2 regions of the Synechococcus sp. PCC 7335 genome follow, and region 2 is predicted to be linked to the other one. Evidence: predicted binding sites of a transcription regulator. Region 2 holds the regulator's gene; the other holds the start of a gene.
The links. Region 2 encodes NtcA, which controls nitrogen genes in cyanobacteria. Its sites were predicted from a motif close to GTANCNNNNGNTAC; they were not measured.
Positions count from the first base shown of each region.

Region 1: a site for NtcA is predicted at 1,734-1,747, ahead of S7335_RS18855 (ammonium transporter). Genes of this name have one in related genera too.

Region 1 is NZ_DS989904.1:4,504,999-4,517,341, forward strand. Features, by position in the region: gene S7335_RS18855 (ammonium transporter) at 119-1,597, opposite strand; gene S7335_RS18860 (IS982 family transposase) at 2,159-3,037, shown strand; gene purE (5-(carboxyamino)imidazole ribonucleotide mutase) at 3,123-3,623, opposite strand; gene nagA (N-acetylglucosamine-6-phosphate deacetylase) at 3,906-5,114, shown strand; gene S7335_RS18875 (RibD family protein) at 5,175-5,921, opposite strand; gene S7335_RS18880 (ATP-binding protein) at 6,269-8,407, shown strand; gene S7335_RS18885 (DUF1802 family protein) at 8,612-9,199, opposite strand; gene S7335_RS18890 (hypothetical protein) at 9,341-9,694, opposite strand; gene aat (leucyl/phenylalanyl-tRNA--protein transferase) at 9,876-10,454, shown strand; gene S7335_RS18900 (universal stress protein) at 10,556-11,410, opposite strand; gene S7335_RS18905 (thioesterase family protein) at 11,502-11,954, shown strand.
Region 2 is NZ_DS989904.1:1,438,680-1,451,022, forward strand. Features, by position in the region: gene S7335_RS25785 (response regulator) at 1-183, opposite strand, end outside; gene S7335_RS25790 (histidine kinase dimerization/phosphoacceptor domain -containing protein) at 388-1,554, opposite strand; gene S7335_RS06400 (Hpt domain-containing protein) at 1,566-1,925, opposite strand; gene S7335_RS06405 (cofactor assembly of complex C subunit B) at 2,642-3,214, opposite strand; gene S7335_RS06410 (PadR family transcriptional regulator) at 3,661-4,095, opposite strand; gene S7335_RS06415 (DUF3084 domain-containing protein) at 4,384-5,814, opposite strand; gene ntcA (global nitrogen regulator NtcA) at 5,912-6,583, opposite strand; gene S7335_RS06425 (peroxiredoxin-like family protein) at 7,033-7,872, shown strand; gene fusA (elongation factor G) at 8,118-10,205, shown strand; gene S7335_RS06435 (DUF6464 family protein) at 10,358-10,711, shown strand; gene petJ (cytochrome c6 PetJ) at 10,911-11,264, shown strand; gene S7335_RS06450 (MBL fold metallo-hydrolase) at 11,725-12,343, shown strand, end outside.

The DNA.
Region 1 (12,343 bases), 3.1 Mb from region 2:
GCTGTCGAGGGCCATTCCCAGATTCAACCAGATTTACACTAAGCAATTTTACACTAAGCAATAAATCCCAGATATGCCAGCCACTCCGATGCAACTAGCACAAGCCTAGAGCATACCGTTAGATGATACCGCCCATATCACTAGTGTCCTTAAGGAAACCGCTGTAAGCTTCCATACCGTGCTCGCCGATATCTAGGCCCTTGAGTTCTTCTTCAGAGCTAACCCGCAAGCCGATCAAAGACTTGATAATCACCCACAAAATACCAGTGACGACTACAGTGAACAAACCAATAGCAACGATGCCGATGATTTGAGCAATCAGCTGCGTAATCCCACCGCCAAAGAACAAACCAGCTTCGCCATCGAATAGGCCAACGGCTAACGTGCCCCAGATACCACAAACAAGGTGAACAGAGGTAGCACCTACTGGATCGTCAATCTTGATGCTGTCAAAAAAGCCAACTGAGAAAACAACAATGATGCCGGCAATTAGGCCCACTATTACTGCACCCCAGTAGCCGATGCCGCCACAGCCGGCCGTAATGCCAACTAGGCCAGCCAAGATGCCGTTGATTACCATTGATAGATCGGGCTTGCCGCTAAGCGACCAGGCGGTGAACGTTGCACCGATACCACCTGCAGCCGCAGCCAAGTTGGTCACTAGCGCAATTTGAGGCACGTTCAAGCTAGCTGCTAGTTCAGAACCAGGGTTAAAGCCAAACCAGCCAATCCACAGGATCAAACAGCCCAGGGTAGCAATACTCATGTTGTGGCCAGGAATCGCATTAACAGCACCATCTTGATACTTGCCAATCCGAGGCCCGAGGAAGATAGCGCCCATCAGCGCAGCCCAACCCCCAACCGAGTGAACCACAGTAGACCCAGCAAAATCGCTAAAGGCAACCCCCTCACCTAGGAAACTCATATCAGAAAGCCAGCCGCCGCCCCAAACCCAGTGCGCACTGATGGGATAAGAAATCGCCGTTAGCAGAACACTAAAGACAATAAAGCTAGAGAACTTCACTCGCTCTGCAACTGCGCCTGATACGATTGTGGCCGCAGTACCTGCAAACGCAGCCTGGAATAGAAAGAATACGGGCGTTGTTAAAGTCCCAAAGACCGGTTCAGTCGGATCGCTTCCCGCTAAGAAGAATCCACTTAGACCGAAAAGGCCATTGCCTTCTCCAAACGCTAGTGCAAAGCCCAGTGCCCAGAAAGACAACGTTGCCAAAGCAAAGACAATCAAATTCTTCGCTAAGATGTTGACTGCATTTTTTTGACGACAAAAGCCAGTCTCTAACATGCCGAACCCAGCATTCATGAAGATGACTAAAATAGCCGCAACAACAATCCAGATGTTGTCTAAAACTATTTGAACATCGTCAGCAGTGACTTCTTGCGCATGAGCAGCAAATCCCCAAGTGGCTACGATAGTGAATGCCAGGGGAATGCAGGCTAACCAACCCCAAGCAAATCGACGGCCAAACGCACGGCTCAATGCTCGGCTAGCCATCTCTGTAAACGGAGGTACATTCGCATCCCAAGGCGACGCGCTGCGCCTCGGATACTTTCTTTTTCTCATTGTAAAATTAGACATTATTGGTCGGGCGTTCCTAACGCAATTTCGACAGCAATCTATGGTCGCAAATAATAACCAAAACAAAGGCTATTGTTTGGTTGTGCGCCTGTCAAACTGATGGGTCTCATTCCACCAAGTCTGAGTCAGGCATTCTGTATCGTCTGATACCTTTAATGGGAGAACGGGTGCTGTCTTGCTGATTTCTAAAGCCGACTTTAGCGAAAGTTTACAAAATGTCTCTCAAATCCGAGAGTTTTAGGTATATTCCAGGTTGATATCGAGCAGTTTGTAGCATTTCTCAACATCAATCAAACTTAGTACGTGACTAATTTCTCAGTATTATTACGTAGCTGTTCTGACACAGCTCTGACATATCTGACATACAGCTATTGTTACGAACCAAATATAAACTGACATATATCAATCGACCCGCTAACCAATTAACTGGCTAGCGGTCTCACGCTAAGGCATTGCTTATTTCTGCTAGGACTAATTAACGTCAGTTCGGGATAAGGAAAGCTCGAAGAAAGGAGGATAGGTAAGCTGAAGTTGTAAAACCCATCAGCCCTATCCTCCACTATGTTCAGCTTAGAAGAACTGTTCTGCCACGTCGATGACTTCTGCCAAGTGTTTGAACCCCTCTGGCAGCGTCAACTGCTAAGCCACCATCTAAAGACGCGACAACGCGCTCGTTCGCTGAGCCTAAGCGAAGTGATGACGATACTCATCGGCTTTCACCAAAGCCACTACCGCACCTTCAAACACTACTACGTTCATCATGTATGCCAGTACTGGAAGCAAGCGTTTCCAACGCTAGTCAGCTATAACCGCTTTGTCGAATGGACGCCCTCTTGTTTGTTTCCCTTGTGTTGTTATCTGAAGCGCTGCTTCGGCCGTTGTACAGGCATTAGTTTTATCGATGCGACCAGTCTATCGGTCTGCCACAACCGTCGGATCTGGCAGCATAAGGTCTGCAAAGATACGGCAGCTAGGGGCAAAACCTCTGTCGGCTGGTTCTATGGCTTCAAGCTACACCTCGTGGTGAACGAGTGCGGTGAACTACTCAACCTCACCCTGACCCCGGGCAATACGGACGACCGTGAGCCCGCCTTTGACTTACTTACTGGACTATGGGGAAAAGTCTGCGCAGACAAAGGCTATGTATCGAAGCAGCTGGCCAAGCAACTACTCGACGCGTTCAACATCGAGTTCTTTGCTAAGCCTCGGCGCAACATGAAGAACCAGCTAGTGCGGCTAACTGACAAGCTACTCTCGCGCAAACGTTCCATCATCGAAACGATTATCGACCAACTGAAGAACATTTCGCAGATAGAGCATTCTCGTCACCGTAGTCCGGTCAACTGCTGGGTCAACATCCTCTGTGGACTGATTGCTTATTGCCACCAACCGAAGAAGCCTTCTCTCCATATGGAATGGGAACTTCCCCCTGCTGCTTAACCCGAACTGACGTTAATTAGGTAGGGCTGATTAAAGATGCAGCAGTTATGTATTGAGCACTCACTCAAGTACTAACCTATGTATCCTATGTATTGATCATGTGCTTGAGATACTGCCGGGCGCCCAATCCAGAAAGATGGTTTTGTTTGTCATTCACCATCAGCGCTAACTGTTGGCGATAGTCGAGGATTTTTGCTTGAAGCGTCTGGTCATGGGCCGCTAGCATCTGCACAGCAAGCAAACCCGCATTTTTAGCGTTGCCGATAGCTACCGTAGCTACTGGAATACCCCGAGGCATCTGGACAATAGAATAAAGTGAGTCTACCCCTGAGAGAGTGCTGGTTTTGACTGGAACACCAATAACGGGTAGCGGGCTGAGTGCGGCGACCATACCGGGCAGGTGTGCAGCTCCTCCCGCACCCGCGATAATCACCTTAAGGCCTCTGGTATGAGCTGCTTCAGCATAGGCAACCATCCGCTTGGGCGTGCGATGAGCTGAGACAATGGCAACCTCATGAGTAATACCAAAGTCTTCGCAAACGGCGATCGCGTCTATCATCGTCGGCAGATCCGAATCGCTGCCCATGATGATACCAACATCGACTGAGCCCTCATGTAAATCTGACTGCGTGTCTGGCTTAGCATTTGGCTGAGTGTCTGATTGGAAATTGGTCGGTGGCGCTGCCTGAGGAGTTGTCATAGCCCTAGGTGTCTTTCTACTTCTATAGTGGGTGGATATAGCCAGTATCATGCATTAGGACATCGGCTAGTCGAGTTGCCCGCTGCCATACAACGGTTTCAGCCAATGAACCTGTCCTAAGCAGCTCGGCAGATGTTAGAGTATTCAATCTAGTCAGCGCTTTTGTTTATGGCGGATAGTCGCGTTATTGTCAACGCTCGCCTGCCCCAACGATCAGGACTCCATCAGATCACAGTAGAGGCTAGGCGCATTAGCGCGATCGCCACCCAAGCAGATCGATTGCCTCCTACAGCAGACTCCACAGGCAGTGAAATAGATGTTCAAGGCGATTGGATCTCACCGGGCGCAATCGATCTACAGATCAACGGGGCCAAAGGACTTGCTTTTCCTGATCTGTGCATTGAGCAACTTGATCGATTACAGGATATCTGCGAACTGCTGTGGCAGCAAGGCGTCAGCGGATTTTGTCCAACCCTAGTTACCACGTCTCTGAAAAACTTTCACAGAAGTCTAAAGGCGATACAAGCTTTCCAGGACCATCAAAAGCAGCACTTATTGCCCAATAGCGCCACTGTTTTAGGGGCCCATTTAGAAGGCCCCTTCCTAAACCCAGCAAAGAAAGGGGCCCATCCTAGTGAACATCTACAGCCGCTTACATTAGAAAAACTTAAGCGCGTGGTAGATAAGTTCGCCCAAACTATTCGCATTATCACACTAGCGCCTGAAATAGGCACCGAAACAGACCTTATTCCCTGGCTAATAGAACAGAACATAACCGTTAGTTTGGGTCATTCACTAGCAACCGAAGAACAGGCAAACAAAGCTTTTAGCCAAGGGGCAACGATGGTAACCCATGCTTTCAACGCCATGCCAGGGCTTCACCATAGAGAACCAGGTTTATTAGGAGCAGCACTGACTAACCCCAGCGTCTTTTGCGGCTTCATTGCCGACGGTGAGCATATTAGCAAAACGATGCTTGATTTGTTGCTTCGAGCCGATCGAGCCAGCAGTTGGCAAAACAGCAACGATTCAGATAGGCAGAATCAAAGAACGACTACATTGTTCCTAGTAAGCGATGCGCTTTCTCCACTAGGTTTGCCAGACGGTGTGTATCCGTGGGATAGCCGTCAGATCGCAGTGGTCAATGGCACCGCGCGGCTATTAAATGGAACGCTTTCAGGAACCACGCTGCCGCTCATAGCGGGTGCTCAGAACCTGGTGCAGTGGGGGCTATGCAGCGTGGAAGAAGCAATTACGCTAGTCACCACCACTCCTCGACAAGCTATTCACCACCCTGGGATCCAAATACATCAGCCTGCCCAACTTCTTCGCTGGTCATATCGAAGCGATCAGCTTCGTTGGCAATGGCTGTTATAGATAGTAGCTGTTGGTAGCTGTCCACCTAGCGGCTGACCATCTAGTAACTGATCAGATCAATTAGTGGCAAACGCTATAGTGCAAAAACACTTCATCTGCCTTTACCTGGCAAGACTTAAGTACCAACTGCGGCGTACGAGGCAGCGTAAACCCTAATCCACCAACTGGAGTAGGTGCTGTTTTCCCCCCAATCAGCAATGGGCAAACAGTGAGATACAAATCGTCTATCAGCCCATCGCTGAGCAAAGAGGCAACCAGTTCACCCCCTCCCATAACCACCAAATTTTGAATAGCGGGGCGATCAGCCGCTGATGACAGAGCCGATTTTCCACAGAGCAAATCCTGCATAACAACGTGCCAGTTAAAGGGACGCTCAGTAATCAGAACATGTTCGAATGGCCGCTCAATATCTTTTCCTTTTCTGCCTTCGCGCCAGGACTGCATTCCTTCGAGCGTGGTAATTAGCCAACGAGGAACAGGCTGCTGAAAAAAAGGCCATCCGGGATCAAGGTTGCCAATAGCAGAGCAAACGATTTGAATAGGCTGATCGGGCTGCTGGCGCGATCGCCGATCTGCAATCAAAGTAGCATTCGTTACTGGTAGAGTTGTGCCATAAGCACGCAACGTTCCCGCTCCAAACAGCGTGGCATCAGCTTTCGCAATTTGCGCTTCTAAATGGGCCTTGTCTGCAACAGAAGGAAAACGAGCGGCTGCACGGCTAGCATCCGTGATTTTGCCATCCGCACTCATCGCAAGAACGACAGTAATTCGAGGACGATTGAAGCTACGAGCAAGTGGTGACTGCACAAAAAAAGGGCATATATTACAAAGTATAGGCAAGGCTGTGGTCTGTACGGGGTATCTAGGTTTTGCTCTACTAAGTCATATAGCTAAACCATAGATCTAATAAATCAAATAACCTACAGCCAACCTAGAGCAAGTTACTATTAGTTCTCGAAATATGAAAGTTGACCTATAAAATATTGGCCTATGAAAGTTCGGCTTGGGAAAGAGCCAGTCAAATACACCAGATATAGTTAACGTTCATAGTTAAATCTTTATCATCTTTGTATGAGCAGAGCACAACTTTAAAGCTTTACTAGTTGATCATACGGAATTGGTAGATAAACTAGTGAAAGCATTTTCTTTTGACTATGGCCATTCGTCGACGTTCTTTTCGGCACAATCTACTAGTCAAAATATTAGGATTTAGCCTACCCATTCTGTTCGTTGGTCAAGTAATTACCATCGGCAAAGCGCGTAGTAGCTTACTTATGAGCGCTCAGCAAAACTTGACTAGCAGTGCTATTCGTAAAGCAGAAGGACTCGAAACTGGTATCCAGGCTATAGATGCCAACATTGATTTACTAGCTCAGACAGAAGCCTTCCGCTCAAACGATCTAGAAGCAATACGAGCTACCTTAAACAAGGTAATTCAAGACACTACACCTTATGACATTAGCTGCGTAGAACTCAAGCCGCCTCAGTCAATGGCGGTAATCAATACATGCGATCGCACCATAGTCCCTGATGCCAAACAGGTCCCTTGGTTGCAGAGTGGTAGCGTTGAGATCTCAGATTTCTATGTATTTTCCCCTGGGGTAGAAGCAACCACTGGCTCTCAGTCGAATTCTGCTAAGACAATCTCAGAAGCGGCTTTAGAAGAAACGGTTTCGAATCCACTTTCTGAAGGCGAAGCGATCCTAGAAGACTCTACGCTCCTAGAAGAAACCTCCTCAGAAGAGATTCCAAAAGATAGAGCGCTCATCAAGTTTATTGTTGCTAGCCCTATCTATGGGAAAGACAACAGTTTGCGCTATACCCTAGCGATGGAAGTTGGATTGTTGCAATTGCAAGATACCACCCCACAATCGCTTGTCGGTGAGACGGTAGTCATCGATCAAAATCAAATCATTGTTACTCATCCTGATCCCGCACAGGTCGGTAAAAGCATCGCCGACTTAAGAGAAGCTGACAAGTTCAGCAGCATCATTGAGAACATTAGAGTAGGCAAAAGTGATTTCATCGAATCCGATTCTCTTTCTAGAGAGAACGAGAATTGGTTTGTCGCCTACAGTGGGTTTGATGTACCCGTTAGCCCAAAGCAAGATAGCGTGTGGACAGTCTTAGCGGTCACGCCTTCACGGCGTGCTCTGCATGGTCTTCGTGCGATTCGTCGAGTTCTTATAGTGTGGAATATAGGGCTTCTTATTGCCAGTATTTCAGTAGCGCTTATTGTCTCCAATAGTTTGTCTTTACCCATAGAGAAACTGACTCGCTACACACAAAACGTCAAAGATCTATCGCAGCTACAACCAGCACCGCGAAACTCACATATCTGGGAGCTAGACTATTTAGGCACCGTGATTGAGCGTATGTTGCGCGGCTTGGAAAAAAATTCAAATGATCTCCGAAAGGCTTGGCAAGATGCGCAGACAGCTAACCAGCTGAAAAATGAGTTTCTAGCAAACACCTCACATGAACTTAGAACACCTCTAAACGGCATCATCGGCTCTATCGGCATTCTTAAAGACGGACTGTGTGATTCAAAAGAAGAAGAAAGAGAGTTCTTGGATCAGGCTAACAAAGCCGCTATGCATCTGCTGTCAGTGATTGAAGATATCTTAAGTATTGCTAAGATCGAAGCTGGGACGCTGAAGATGAGCATCGCGCCAGTCGACTTACGTTCCGTATTACATGATGTGTTAGAAATGCAGGTGTTCCAGGCAAAACAAAAGGGCCTATTGATAGTAAGACCTGAGCTACTAGCACCGTTGATGGTTGAAGTTGATCACTTTCGGTTTAAACAAGTACTACTAAACGTAATTTCTAACGCAATTAAGTTTACAGATAAAGGAACAATCGACATTCAAATTACCACCGATGAGAGCACTCAAACAGCTCCCAAAAATTGCGATCACCTCTCCCATAGAACCTTAGTCAGTAACGCTGAACTCTGTATGCCGCCGAAACCTTGGGTCAAAATCATGATCAAAGATTCTGGTATTGGCATCGATCCACAGCATCTACCGAAGCTCTTCAAGCCTTTTGTGATGGTTGATGGTTCTCATACTCGTTCATACGAGGGGACCGGTCTAGGACTAGCGATCTCTCAGAACTTCATGCGACTGATGCAAGGTGATATCACACTATCTAGTGAAGGCATTGGGAGGGGGACTACTGTCACGATTGTAATACCGCGTTTGGTTCGAGAAGTTAATCTAGAAGAAATAGACAAGGTGCCGCAGACAATCGTCAGCGATAGAGATGTAGCAGAGGTATCAACGAGATGACCGCCAAGGCAATTACAGTGTTTCTCTGGTACAGTGCTTCTTTGGTGCAGTGCTTCTCTGAGGCATTGAAGGAACGCGATCTACTTAGTTTTTATCACATCAGGTTTTCAAGGTGGAAACTGTCCTTCAACCAAGGGACTGACACTAGTTCTCCAAAACGTTTAACAAAACGCTTTACCTAACAAAACGCCTCACCCAACAAGACTAGGAACGATCAGAGATAATCTCTTTTATCTTTTTAATCTGAGTATTATAGCTATCTGAATCAATAGCAGGATGGTCTGTACTTCCCTCTATGGGCTGATCTAGTGGCACCCATGAGCGGCAGCCACCATACAGTGCTGAGTTCCAGACAATCTCTACAGGCACCGATAGTTGGTAGGCCCGCAGCGCTAGGATATATAGGGGCTGCTTAGGTTTCCATTGCAAACGCTCTGTTGCTAACTGAGGTTGCCAGATATGAAAGTCACTCAGCGCAGAGACCTGATCGGCTGCGGTGGTTAGGAAAATATCAGTAATCTGAGCCCAAACCTTGAGTGTAATTTTCTCTGGGTGCCAGCCAGAAGCAACTGGCAGGACTGAGTTTTGATAGTTGAAGCCTTTGTAATCGGACTTTAGCAGTTCCGGCTTTTGATGCTCGAAAGTAGGAAAAAGAACCACTTGGTCGGACTGGGTACGAAAACGGCCCTGATCTTCTTTGATACCACCTTTTCGTAGCAAGATGACTTGAGTGCCCTGAGCGATCGCATCTACTGCTATTGACCATTCTTTCAAAGCTGTATTGATCAACATGCGAGCTTCCTATAGCGGGTGTGGACAGCGAAGACCTAGCGTAGGGGAAAACTGATAAAGCGTAATCATAAGAAAAGCACCCACAGCAAACGTGCCAACAGTGTTATTAGAAACTAAACTAACTGCCGCAATCGATCAACATTAGTTGCCGCAGCAACGCTCTATACCCAAACTATCTAGCAACAAGTCGCCAACCGCATTGGCTATAGCAAACTCACTGTAAAAACTTTTGGAGAAATCATACCCCTGCATCTCAGTCAAGATAGCTAGCACTAACGCATTCAAATTATTTTCGCCTTCCATACGCTGCCGAACAAACACCTGAGCTGCTCGAGAAGCAATATGTTCATTAATCGTTTCTGGCAAGAACTCTTTATCTAGCCATTGGTGCAAAGTCGTCTTGAGCCATTGCCCTTCCTTAAGCGCGTCTTCAGCCGGGGGAAGCTCAATAGACTCAATCGGTTCAGCAAAGTCAGAATCAGACATATCCAGCATACTTAAAGATCAATTCTGCTATCTGTTGGCGAGCTACTTGTGTTTAAAGGCTAGAGGCTCAGAGCCTGTAGTAGTGTAAAAAGGGACTATTACGTTACGTACCTTTACTTTTTTGAGTGCAACCGCTTCTTATGATGAAAAGGGTAACTACGCAGGGGGAAGCGTACATCTATAGAAAGCTATGGTCTATTCCGTTCCTCAAATTCTGCAATGCTATGCTCAAGGCTATTTTTTGATGGCTGAGGCTGATGGAAAAACGCTCAACTGGTATTCCAGCAATCAGCGAGCTATCATTCCGCTCGATCACCGCTTTCGCTACCCCAAGTCTCTACAGCGGGTTTTGAACCAAAAGCGCTTTACCCCTGCGATTAATCGCAGCTTTGAAGCGGTGATCGATGGCTGTGCTGATCGCGATACTACCTGGATCTCGCCTCAGCTGAAGAAAATATATATGCAGTTGCATAGAGCAGGATATGCTCACAGCTTTGAAACTTGGCAAGGAGACGAGCTAGCAGGGGGGTTCCTCGGCATCTGCCTTGGCGGCGTGTTTATTGGCGAGTCAATGTTTTACCGAATTCCTGAAGGCTCGAAAGCAGCGATGGTGATGCTAGTGAATCATTTGCGATCGCGTCAGTTCACTCTCTTCGATGTCCAGATTCTCAATCCGCATTTGGCTAGATTTGGTGCTTTTGAGATCGACAGAGCCGTCTACGAAGCCACCTTATACAACGCCATTCAACAGTCCTGCCAATTCGACTAGATCCGGTTTGGCCAAACGCTACCTAAGCAACCCTAGTGAGAACTATAGCTTCGGCCGCGTGGCCTTCACGAAGAGTATGCATCCGCCCATGGCTATAGGTGCTAGCTTTCTATCCGGGTGAGTAGCACCGGACAATTTGCATACACCCGAATATAGTCAGACAGAGACCCGCCCAGCAGCCGATCTAGATCCGGCAATCCCTTAGCAATTGTTGGACGCCGATCAGGTGAGCCCAAAACCAATAGATTGATATTTAGCTGATCGACTAGTTCACAGATACGTTCGCCAGGTTTACCCGCCGGAGCCAGACAGCGATACTTAATGCCCATACGCCGAACTTTGGAAACTGCCTCTGCAAGGACTGGATCATTTTCAGGGCGATCTTGAAGAACTTCTTCGAGCTTGCCACTGAGCTTAGAGATCGTATGGACTAGAATAATCTCGCTGCCTTCAATATCACGAGCAAAATCGATTGCCGCATCTAAACTGGCCTTCGCCGAGTCAGACTTATCAAGGGCAACTAGGATACGCCTGATTGACTTAATCGCATATAGATCATCTTTAACTAGCAGCATTGGCCGTGACGAGAGCTGAAAAACGTATTGGCTCACAGAATTACCGATAATGGCTTGCAGACCTTGCAGTCCTCTAGAACCCATAACAATTAGGTCAGCGTTAATCTCGTCAGCGACCTTCCCTACGACATCTTTAGGCTCACCTTCACGCAAAATGGCGTTTACCTCAGCGGGGTTAAGACCAAGGCTATTCACTGCCTCGGCTAGAATTTTGCCACCTTTCTCCCAGCGTTCAGTCATAACCGCTGAAGTGGACTGAGAAGGAACAACGTGAAGAATGGTAAGACGCGATCGCTTGATCCTAGGAATCTGCATCAGCACCTTCATCATCGCTCTGGTATTACCAATGCCTGAGTCAGCTAGCAAGATATTTTCGATCATAGGTTTAGCCTGGTCACTTCTAGCTCTGATTATCTCTACTTCCAGGAGATACTGACTCAAGTAGTAAACAACTATTGACGATTGAGATGTAATGGCAAAGATAGATAGTCCTAAATGGTTCGAGTATCCGATTAGAGTTCAGCCTCATCACACAGACTATGGCGGCGTAGTTTGGCATGGAGCATACATCACCTGGCTAGAATCAGCTCGTGTAGAGTGCCTACGCGCAGCAGATGTTCCCTTTGACCAGCTAGTAAGTTCAGGCTTTGACCTACCAGTAGTTGCACTAGAAGTTCGCTACCGACAACCGCTGACACTTGGAATGACCGCTATCGTCAGGACTCGACTAGCACCCGTAAAGGGGCTGCGATTGAACTGGCTATACGAGATTGTCACTGTCGACGCGAATGAGACTATTCAGGTATGTCTTACTGCTCAGGTGACCTTGGTTGCTGTGAGCGTACGCGATCGCAAAGTCATTCGCCAGCTACCAGCAGCCGTCAAAAAGATCATCGGCCAAATTTCTCAATATTTTAATGAGTAAGCGGAAGAAAGCGCAGGTTGTCAACTATAGACGCAGGTTATCAACCATATAAGAGGGGAAGTAGCGCAATACTCAGCAATCAGCTAAACGAAGTAGTTGCGCAGCGCATTTACTTCAAAGCGCTACATTCTCGCTGTGACGATAGCTACAAAACTCATCTCACTACTGTCGAAAACAGCAAAAACTTCATCACTATCATAAATTTACAACTCTTAGTATCCTAGAGTCTTTCTCCACAAGCTTTCCACAGGTTTTCCACAAGTCGATCGGAGGTTTTCCACAGGTGAGAATGAAACGAGGGGATCTCACTCCCAATTGTGGAATACGCCAACTAGGATATTTCTGTCTGCTATCACGAAGGCAGTGTAAACTTGTGTAACAAAAACCGC
Region 2 (12,343 bases):
ACTGTTTTGAATCTTTCTTAGTGCGCTATCTCCAGAAGCCGCTTTCCCTGCAACGTCATAGCCTAGTCGAGTAAGACTAGATATGATGTCTAGCGCAATCACGCTCTCATCTTCGACGACCATGATCCTCTTTTTAGGAGGTGCCGACTGGTGGATAGGTTTAGCGTCTAGCTCAGTTGTCATAACAGTACTCCATCAATTGAATAGCAGTGGACGGTTGCTTCGATAGCAGCTATAGCTTTCATAGGGTTGCTTAGGATCTGCTCATCGGCTAAAGCCGTTATAGGGCAAAGGGGCGACTCTACCCGCAGTGGTAGGAACCGCGTCGTCGTAAGGCGCTACCGAATGTCTATCAAGACAAAGTAAAGCACCCTTACTTTGCGTTATCTAGCTCGATAGCGAAAGTTGACTGAGGCGAAATTCTGTTGGCTGATGGTTGTTTATATCCAAGAGCCCTCCTAACTGTTCGGTGAGACTAGTCACAAGCTGTAGTCCTAGCGATTTTGTATTCTCAATATCTAAGTCATCAGGCAGCCCAATCCCATTGTCTTGATAGCAGATAGAGAAGTGATTGGAATCGGTTAGCTTGGCGGCAATATTGATTTGTCCTAGTGGGCACGGGGCTCGATCTGGAGGAAAGGCGTATTTCAAAGAGTTAGTAATTAGTTCATTGATGATCAAGCCGCAGGAAACAGCAGTATCTATCTCTAAATAGATACGTTCGATATCAATCTCTAGACAGAATTTAGTCTGATCGATTCTATAGGAGCGCAGTAAGTGACTAGATAAATCTCGAATGTAGCCTGATAGCTCAATAGTTCCAAAGTCATTAGATTGATAGAGCTTTTCGTGGATCATTGCCATCAGTCGAACTCGGTTTTGGCTGTCTTGAAAAAGTTCTAAGATATTCTCGTCTTCAACGGCATTGGACTGAAGACTTAGCAAACTAGAGATGATCTGTAGGTTGTTCTTTACTCGGTGATGGACCTCTTTTAGCAAGGCTTCTTTTTCTCTTAGGGATTTTTTGATCTGAGCTTCAGCCTGTCGACGTTTGATACTATCTCGTAAGCCTCGCACCCGCTGACGGAGCAGCGCCCAATGAATCGGTTTGGTCACGTAGTCGCTGGCGCCCACTGCAAAAGCCTGTTCGACAGACTGAGAATCATCCAAGCTCGTGATCATCAAAATAGGTGTGGCGCCTTTCTGTTCTGATTTAGGAATTATTTTTTGAGATGTCTCTCGTAGCGCAGCGCAGCATCTAAACCCATCCATCTCAGGCATGACAGCATCTAATAGAACAATATCTGGACGCTCTTGCTCAAAAAGAGACAGGCACTCTACACCATTGCTTGCTTCGATTACTCGAAAGCCTTCTTTCTGCATAGCGACCCTGAGCAATAATCGAATGGTGGTCTCATCATCGACGACTAAAACTGATAAGCATTTGAGCTTCCTATCTGTAAGGGACTGGATGGTCTTGGATGCTGGAGATTGATAGCTAGGAACTTTACCCGCTTCGGCTTTGTTTTCTTTTGGAGTAGTGGTAGGCAGCATATGCAATTTTTCTAGTGGGCCTCTTTATAAGCCTGAATAGCGAGGTGAACAGTTTGATATTCGGCGCTGACTTGTTCTACCAGTGATAGAGACGGCCGTGTACAGTTATCTTTCCCAATCACTTCTATTACCTCAGCGATCTTGAATAGACCTGTGGCTCTCACACAGCTACTGATCGACTTTAGGTCATGAGCTGTCTTACTCAGTTCAGCAGAATCTTCTTTGGCGAACGCACCCTCTATCGCTGCTATACGCTGGGGTGCTTCTTTCAAGAAACTGTCACACACCTCAATTAGAAATGAGCTATCACTACTGATACTTTCTAGCGCCTGCGTATCTAGCGTCGGAACATTTTGCGTATTGATAGACATATTGACCCCTAGTGCCTACTATCCTTCGTAGCTATGGTTCATAGAGTTTCTGAGTGTTAGGATTTGCCACGTTGGCTGTAGTAAAACGCTGCTCTAGCTATGAACGCTGTCGCAAGAAGTCCAGTAAGTCTGGCTAGCGATTAGCTTTTGACACAGAAAGATTCCCTTGCCTCATTCTTATCAGAAGCGGTAGGAAGTGACTAGCGCCTCGTCGATCGAAGCTATGTGCCGGTTGAACTGATTGGTGTTCCATATCAGCAGGCATAGACGAAAACATAGAAGCTTTTGACTAACTTGGTGCTTCTTCTTATAAAACCCACGTTGCTGATGGAAGAATCTAGGTAGTTCCTGTGATTTTTATTCCACACGAACAAATAAACGAATGAGCCTAGTAAGTTCACCCCAGTGCGCCTATATCTCTTAAGCATTCAGGTTTTAGAGAATTCTTTCCCTGCTATAGCAAGCAAAGTTGTTCTAAGTAGTTAACTTCCATAGAAGATGGCTATGCGAACAAATGATACATTGCTAAGCAAGTTACCCTTGGCGGAGGGTTTTAGCGTTTGAGCATGCGATAAGCCAAGTGTAGATTTCTACAAGTAGTCAGTCTTTAGCAGTCTTTAATTGAAGGGACGTTGACTATTTCTTATTTTGCTAAGCACGAAGCTTAAGAATGAGATCTAGGAGGTCCTTATTTACTAGCACTTTAGTGTAAACAGCTAGCAGGCCGTTAGCTGAGAAGAAAAGGCCTGCTTGAACTTTGCGAGCTCATCTCGATGCCCTTTTACCGTCAGTTTAGAAACAAAGTTCTCTGTTTTCTCACTCTCTACTTTAAAAACGACTTTTTCGGGCCGACTTGACTTCCGCCAGTAGAAAATGCCTGCTAAAGGGGAAGCTGCGACTAGTCCAAACATCACTTGGCCCCAGCTTGGGAACAGCGTAATCATAATGAGTGCTAAACAGGCAAATCCTACTGCTGCTAAAGCCGATAGAAAAATTGCCAAAAACCAGCTAGGTCTAACTAACCCAGCTACAGTGATGGCTGCGTCGTCTTTGAGGGATGCAACAGGTTCGGTTGTATCAATATCTTCTACCGGGGACTCTATTTGCCTATAGGCACGGCGCTGAAAATAGTCGATCACTGCTTTTTGCAACGGTTCAGCAGGTTGGGTAGAGCCAAACTGAGCTACCTCAATTCTGTCCTTAGTGGAGGCTCGAATGAAAAAGACCAGCCCAATTACCATCAGACTCGTCAGTAGTAGTGTAGATGTTCTAGTAGGGTCAGTGAACACGTCGAAAAGGAACTCCGAGGCAAACGATAATAACAGCTATCTAGCAAGCTGTACGCACATGGCGATCGCCACTTTATTTCGTACAGTCTTAAACGGCAAAATCACTGGTGTGACAAAGTGATGTGACAAAGTAAGGCGCTCAGCTAGCGCATATAGGTATAGCTACTCATCCGATGCGTATCCGTAGGCTAGCTATATTAAAACTCTCAGGTTGACTAGCATCTCAGGCTGACTAGGACTACGAATGAAGTTTGGAGTGCAAAATCTTAAGTTGTAACGGTTTACCCGACTATTGAAGTTAAGAATACATCCTGACTGTGATCTACTTTCCCATGAAAGCACCCTTTAAAAAACGCTGGGGCAATTGTTTGCCTCAGCGTTTAGTCTAAGCAAGCCATTTTACCCAATAGGTATTGACTTTATAGGTAGCTTTAGCATGCTGCTAGTTAGGAGCCTGCGTACTTGATGCCGGCTGGTACGGAGCGAACTGTAGCCGCAACTGGTATGCCACTCTTTTGCGAGATAGATGGCGTCGTGCCTTGTTTTCCTACCATATAGCGTTGCCATAGATCGGCTAACTCACGAGCTTTCATCTGCCAGTCCGGGCGCAAGCGATACATTCGTCTAGGTCGACCTCGTCCTTCTACTTTTTTCCAATAGCCCATAATGGCCGCTTGGTTCTCAAGAAATTTGAGAGCGTTGTAGAGCACAGTGTCAGACAGCCGATAGTTTGGGTAGTCTTTCTCAATAGCATGGATAAGCTCAGTGCCGTATGAGTCATGCCGGATGAGTACAGACAGAACGTAACAGACAGCAAGCTCTTTATTGAGATAAACCGGCGGCGGATCGTCAAAAAACTGATAGATATCTTCAAACTTCATGGGGAAGCTCCGATAGCGGGTGAGTAAAGGAACAGCGACAGCCGGCTTAGATGAATTACGTCAGGATGTTTAGCACGTGCGCTAGAACTGCTGATTTATTTTAGGCATGGAATAAAAGATTTGCTTAACTTTCACGTAAGTAGTAATCATCTGCAAGAATTTGTCAGATTTGTACCTAGAATTATGATAAAAAGTTTAACTTCGTCATATTCTTGTAAGTCCTTGCTCTAGATAGAAGAACTTTTGTTACGGAGTATGGTTATTTGCTTTTAGCGAAATAGCGTTTGACTAGAACGGTCTAGGTGCTTCGGACGCTTCTGTTTGTAAGCTCTGGGTAGTAAAGAGCACCCGATCTCGCTGGACGGCAGCTAGCTCCAAATAGACTGGGCCTATGGTGTAAGTCGATTGGCTTGCGATCGCCTGAATTTCTATGGGCTGATCGTAAACTTGTACCTGCCGCAAAAAATCTACGACCGGATCAGTTAGCCCCCTAGCAACAATTGGATTGAAGTAGACAATACCGTCTCTTCTAGCTTGAATTTCGGCGCGCACCTGCAAGGCCCTGTAGCGTTCTGCTAGGTCTTCATCGGTCAGATCTTCTTGAGTTACTTGCACAGAGGCAACCGTTTCGCCAGGGATATATCGAATTTCGTTCACAGGTGCTTCTAGGTTGACCTGTAAACAGGGTTCGCCCCCCCCATTCAAGATTTCGCCTACGCAAGGTTCACCTACTACATAGTTAGCGGCTGAGGAGACTCTGATGATATAGCTTCTAGCATCTATCGTTGTTTCGATAATCTGTTGGACAATATCAGGATCGAACTGGATGACAAAGTCTTCAACCTCCTCTAGTCCAGGCCAGATACTTCGCAACGCGATCGCATTGGCTTGAACTAGGGCAGCTTCTACTGCCCGCTGAGCGGCTTCTTCAGAATCAGAACGCGCTAGCGTAACCGCTAAGGTCTCATTTCGGCGAATCGCCACATTGCCTAAGCGTAAAACCTGAAATTCATCGTCTAGGCGGGCAATTTCTTCGGTGAGCAGCGTTTGCTGAGCTTGGAGATCGTTGAGGCGGCGGGCACGTTCCTCAATCTCTTGATCGCGCTGGGCGATCTGTTGGTCACGTGATTGTAGTTCTTGATCACGTGAGCGCAGGGCCTGGTCACGCTGCTCAATTTGGGAGCGCACGGCTGCTCGTTCTTCGATTAGCTGCTGCCGCTCGGACCGCAGTCCGCCAATTTCATCGCGCAGACTTCCGATTTGGGCCGAGACGCTCTCCAGCTGGTCTTGTGTCTCAATTAGGCTGCTAAGGGTTTCTTCTTCTCTGGCGATCGCCGTCCGTAAAGATCGATTTGTTTGCCTAAGTCTGTCTTGCGCCTCTGACTGTAGCTGCCTCGATTCTTCTAGTGTCCCTTCTACGCTCTCTCGCTCATTGACCGCCGATTCTAAATCTCTTTGAGCTTGGGACAGTTCTTGCTGAATGTCATCGAGCTGGAACAATCCTTTTCGCAGTTGGCCATCTAGTGCAATCAGCAGCATTAGCGTGGAAAAAGAGGCCACCATTCCAGTGACCACGCTGACTAGCGTCGCCGTCTGACGCGGACGCAGGTTGAACAAACTCAGGCGAGATTTGCCCACCTTCATGCCGATGCGATCGCCCACCGTAGCAATCACACCGCCCAAACAAGCCACTGCAAAAAGTAATATAAATCCAGTCATTCATCCCTGTGTGGCCGCAAGAAAATCGCATCACTCGCATCAAGATAGTAACTGATTGTCTTGAGAAGCGAAGACACTCGTCTCTATGCGCTTGCCACTAGGTGAACTGCTGAGACAGCGTTACCGGGTCATGAACTGTAATTTTTTTCTTGTGGATAGAGATCATTCCCTGCTCGCGCAGATCGCCTAGTAGACGAGTCACCGTTACCCGTGTAGAACCGATTGCCTCGGCGATCGCCTGGTGAGACAGCTTTAGATCAACCGTGATCCCTTCATTCCCAGGTACTCCAAAATCACGACATAGAATGAGCAAGAAGCTTACTAGGCGCGACCCCATATCTCGATGGGCCAGAGTTTCAATCATCATTTCAGTTTGTAAGATTCGCGATGACAGACCCCGCAGCATCATCGCCGAAAGCTCAGGATGCTCTTTCAGTGCCACGCTCATCTGATCGGCCTGCAAAGACATAAGCTCAACCGGCGTAAAGGCCACTGCGTGATAAAACCGGTCCGAGCGATCGCCTGTAATTAGAGAAAGTACGCCAAACACGCTGTTCTCACGCAGTAGAGCGACCGTTATTTCTTCACCTGCCTCGTATACCCGAGAAAGCTTCACCGCCCCTTTTGTTAAAAAATACACTCGCTCAGCCGGATCCCCAGGGAAGAAAATCGTCTTATTGCGCTCATACGATTCAACGACCGGCGGCAAAGTTCCTCCCGCAAACGAGCGAAACATATCAGAAATTGGCGAACTGGGAACTGCAACCATGATGACAAGAATTAAGAGGGATTTCGGGGCTAAGCTGGCCTATGCATGTTGAAAAGTCAAGGCTTTTACGAGAGCAAAACTCAAATGTTACGAGAAGCTCACTATGCTACATAACACTAAAGCCCATGCCATCAGTAACAGTTTGTATCGAAAAGCACAAGATACATTCACGATTCGTGTGCAGCTCATCAGCGTAAGATGCCCTAGCGCAGCTGAAAGGTCTATCTGATGATGTTCTGGTGGTAGCTCAAAGAGAACCGCTGTCTTTATCGTGTGAGATTGTGTGAGTCGGGAAAAGAGATATCCTCTAAAGCTTCAAGTGACAATAACAGCAACAACAGCTAACCTGACAGGCAAAGCGCCGTGCATGAAGCAAAGCCAAAGTATAAGGTCAGACTATTCGTCGCACTATTCATCGCCTTGTTTTAATTCTATTGAATCCTAATCATATGAACGCCTACTCCTGTTTAAATGAGGCCGAATTTCAACGGGTCAGTGATGGAAAACTAGGGTCGCTGTTACAATCGTGCCACTCTTCCCGGTGGACGCTAGCGCTAGTATGGCCAGTTCTGGGAGATTTCGATACGTTGGAGTACGCTTGGTGGTTGCAGCGTGAGCGCCCGTACATAGAAGCTGCGAATATCCAAGTAAGAGCGGTTGCCATTGGCGATCGCACCGCTGGACAAAAATTCTGCGACTATACAGGGTTTCCTCCAGAGCATCTATATATAGACCCGACTGCTGCAATCCATCGCCAACTGAGCTTGTACAAGGGACTATCTGTCTCGTTTCCAGGGCTGAGCACTAGGCAAAGTGGCTATCTCAACCTGCTACTGATGTGCGCTGGCATCGGCAGCCCTGGCACACTCAAAGAAGTCTTTCGTGGCTATATTGGCGATAGATCTGCCCCGCAGCTAATCTCTGATGATGAAGTAATCAAAGCGAAGCCACTCCCCGCACTCAGCGGCGACGCCTTTAAATTAGCAGGCGGCAAAGGTTTTCAACGGCCTTTTGAGCTAGCGACCTTGCGGCTGCGGAATATGAGCGAAGTCTTGAGTAATTGGCAAACGTATATGCCGGATGCGATGTATCTCACGCAGCGCGGAGCGACGTTCTTGATTGGCGCTAGTAGTGGGAGCGCTCCAGAGATAGTCTATGAGTGGCGCGATCACAATATTCTTGGATTCGCAGAAAACATGAGCGATCCACTATCATTCTTAGAGAATTACGTTGCTGACTACCGGCAAGCAGCAGACGGGAAACCGATCGCTACGAGTAGGGCAATATAATTTACAATGTTTAACAGTTGGTACCACTACCACATCCATTAGCAGCACTATTGAGCTATCCGACACACTTTTGCAGACCCCTTACATGAAGGCGTCTCGTTGAAGGTTAGTTACGCCGCTAACGAGACGCCTTTAACGCTCAATAAAAGGGTGTGAGGCTTGTTCACCGCACTTGTAAGCACCACCTCCTTAATCTAAGGTGTGGTGTGCTTTCAGTTTTTATCACTCAACTAACCAAAATCACCATGAAAGACCTGACCAAATACCGGAATATCGGTATCTTTGCCCATGTAGACGCAGGTAAGACGACTACTACTGAAAGAATCTTGAAGCTCACCGGTAAAATCCATAAGATTGGTGAAGTTCATGATGGTGCGGCAACTACAGACTTCATGGACCAAGAGCAAGAGCGCGGTATCACCATTCAGTCTGCAGCGACAACCTGCTTCTGGGACGACCATCAGCTTAATATTATTGACACGCCCGGACACGTAGACTTCACCATCGAGGTGTACCGTTCTTTGAAGGTACTTGATGGCGGCATCGGAGTATTCTGTGCCTCTGGTGGCGTAGAGCCTCAGTCCGAAACCAACTGGCGCTACGCAAACGACTCGAAAGTAGCTCGCATTATCTATGTTAATAAGCTTGATCGTACCGGTGGCGACTTCTACAGCGTCGTCAAGCAGGTAGAGGATATCCTAGCGGCTAAGCCTTTGGTCATGGTGCTGCCTATCGGTATCGAAGACGGCTTTGTCGGCGTGGTTGATTTGCTAACTCAAAAAGCTTGGATCTGGGATGATTCTGGCGACCCAATGAACTATGAACTCACTGACGTTCCCGAAGACATGGTGGAAAAGGTCGCTGAGTATCGCGAAATGCTGGTCGAGTCAGCAATTGAAATGGACGACGAGGTTATGGAAGCTTACCTCGAAGGGAATGAGCCAGACATCGATACGCTTAAGCGCTGTATCCGAAAAGGTACTCGTGAATTAGCGTTCTTCCCTACTTACTGCGGTTCTTCCTTTAAGAACAAGGGCGTACAGAACGTACTCGATGCGGTTGTCGACTACCTACCTAACCCAACCGAAGTGAAGCCTCAGCCTGAGGTAGACCTCGAAGGTAATGAGACGGGTGAGGTGGCAAAAGTCACTCCTGATGCACCGTTACGGGCACTAGCGTTCAAGATTATGGATGACCGCTATGGCGCTCTTACCTTTACTCGGATCTACTCTGGCACGCTTAGCAAAGGCGATACGATCCTCAATACCTTTACGGGTAAAACTGAACGAGTGGGTCGCCTAGTCGAGATGCATGCTAACTCTAGAGAAGAGATCGATACTGCCCAGGCGGGTGATATCGTTGCTATCGTCGGGATGAAGAACGTTCAGACAGGTCATACACTCTGCGATCCTAAGAACCCTGCTACCTTAGAACCGATGGTCTTCCCTGATCCGGTGATCTCGATTGCGATTGAGCCGAAGCAGAAAGGCGGTTCTGAGAAAATGGGTCTGGCGCTTAGTAAGATGGTCCAAGAGGATCCTTCCTTCTATGTAGAGACTGACCAAGAAAGTGGCGAAGTCATCATCAAGGGTATGGGTGAGCTGCACCTAGATATCAAGGTGGATATTCTAAAGCGGACTCATGGTGTGGAAGTCGAAGTGGGTAAGCCTCAGGTGGCTTATCGCGAGTCTATCACTCGTCTGCTAGACGATAGCTACACGCACAAGAAGCAATCAGGGGGTTCTGGTCAGTTTGCGAAGATTGACTACACTATTGAGCCCGCTGAACCTGGCGTTGGTTTTGAGTTCGAGTCGAAGGTCACAGGCGGTAACGTGCCGCGTGAATTCTGGCCTGCGGTTGAGAAGGGCTTTGCGACTAGCCTAGAGAAAGGGCCTTTGGCTGGCTATCCAATGGTGGATGTGAAGGTCACGCTCAAAGACGGTGGTTTCCACCCGGTTGACTCTAGTGCGATCGCCTTTGAGATCGCGGCCAAATCTGCCTACCGTCAGTCTTTTCCTAAAGCAGGTCCGCAGATTCTAGAGCCAATCATGAACGTAGATGTCTTCACGCCTGACGATCATATGGGTGATGTCATTGGCGATCTCAACCGTCGTCGCGGCATGATCAAGTCTCAAAACTCGAATCCGATGGGTGTTCGAATCAAAGCAGATGTGCCTTTGAGTGAGATGTTTGGCTACATTGGCGATTTACGGACCATGACTTCCGGACGCGGTCAGTTCTCTATGGAATTTGGCAACTATGCGCCATGTCCCAAGAATGTCGCTGAAGAAGTGATCAAAGAAGCTAAAGAGCGCCAAGAAGCGAAGAAGTAAGTTCTCTAAGCTTTGTGATGAGCCATTGAGCTAGACAAAAGCGCATTCCTTGGCCAACGCTGAGGAGTGCGCTTTGTCTTTAGTCCTTTCAATCCGTGATTATCTAACTTTCATCCAATCCATCTAAAGAGCATCTAAAGAGCTCAGAGCTTATGGAGAAAAAAGCACTTCCTACCGACATCGTCCTAAGTGATACAAAGACCGTACTGGGACATATCAAAATGGACCGCAGTCTTTACCCTGGAACCTTTGTCGATATTGATGGACAGACCTACCAAATCCTAGTGCGCCGTCACCAGTACCAGCTCAAACTTGGTCGCTACTATCTTCACAAGGCCGTTGTTCACGTCAAAGAAACCGCGATCCCAGAAGAACGAACTCTCCTGAATGGCACTTGGGTGATTGGCGATACTTCCTGTACGTACAACGCTCGATCAGAGCTAGTTCGCTGCGCTATCAATCCTGCTGGTCCTTGTGATGATTGCATCCACTATACGGCTCTATAGCAATTCGCACTTAGCTCAAACCATCACCAGCAGCGGTAGGCCCTTGTTTTGTAAAGCGCTAATGTAAAGCGCCAAGTGCATAGCAACTCGCTAATGCATCAGTGGCTCGCTATGTCCTCTGTCTAGAAGACAGCTTGTCTTTTGACCTGCCGCTAAGCTTTTTCCTAAAGTGATGCTGGCAATTGAGAGGACAATTTTTATGAAGGGTTTTATAGCAGCAGTAATCGGCTTTGTTTTTGGAGCGGTGTTACTAGCTGCGCCGCCTGCTCTGGCAGGTGATATCGCGCAAGGCAAGCAGGTCTTTGCAACTAACTGCGTCGCTTGTCATGCTGGCGGCCGTAATGTCGTGCAAGCAGACAAAACACTAAAGCAAGATGCCTTAGAAAGCTATCTGGAAAACTACGGCGCAGAGCATAATATCAGCGCGATTGTCTATCAAGTCACGAATGGTAAAAACGCTATGCCTGCGTTCAGTGGCCGTTTGACAGCCGACCAGATTGAAGATGTTGCTGCCTATGTTAACGATCAAGCTGAGAGTGGTTGGACTAGCTAGGGTTCTGTTAGGTGCCGCAATCCGCCCATAGGCGTAGCTTTCTCTTTGAGTATCTATTCAGCGGATTGCTACAGCTCCTTACAGATAGGGCTTTGTAGGGTAATCCCAAAGCACTTCTTCTAATAAAACGTGTGTCAGGCTCATCTATTCATTAGATGGGCTTTTTTTACATCTGTATAGCGGACTGCTCTCATCGCGATCGCAAACATTGCGATGAAAGCAGTCCGCTATCGCACATCCGCTGCTGCAACCAAAGCAAGATTAGAAATTGGCAGATAGCGCTGCTGAAACATATAGCAAAGCGCGGAAAGCGATCACTTCCTACTAGGGCGATCGCCACTAGAGTTCAAAAGAGGTTAGCAACTGCGCCTTCAGCCACTAAGCAAAGTCGTATTGAGTACGCATTAGAAGGTAGATGCGCTAAAGTTGATAGGTATCTTCAAGACTAATGTTGCAAGCTATGGCTAACCTTAAAGACCGTCGCGACCAAAACGTAGTGGGCGATTTCTATGTCGACAGTAGCTGTATTGATTGTGATACCTGTCGCTGGGTAGCCCCACAGATCTATAGCCGCGCTGGTGCTCAGTCGATTGTTCACCATCAACCGACCACTGACCTAGAGCGAGTTGCCGCACTCGAAGCTTTGCTAGCCTGTCCCACTGCTTCGATCGGTACGCAGAATAAGCCGACTGATATCCGAGCGGTTCAACAGAAATTTCCGCTACAGATCGAAGACAGTGTTTTCTATTGTGGCTACCATTCGAAGAAGTCCTTTGGTGCGGCTAGCTATCTGATTCAAAGGCCCAAAGGGAACGTCTTAGTTGATTCTCCTCGTTTCACGCCTCCTTTAGTCAAACGCCTAGAAGAGATGGGCGGTATCAAGTATCTATATCTAACGCACCGGGATGATGTGGCCGACCATCAAAAATTTCATGACCACTTTGGCGCTGAGCGCATTCTTCATGCCGATGATATTTCTACGGGAACAAAGAGTGTAGAAATTCAACCGTCAGGAACAGAACCATTCACGCTAGACGACGATCTGTTAATTATTCCTCAGCCCGGCCATTCCAGGGGTC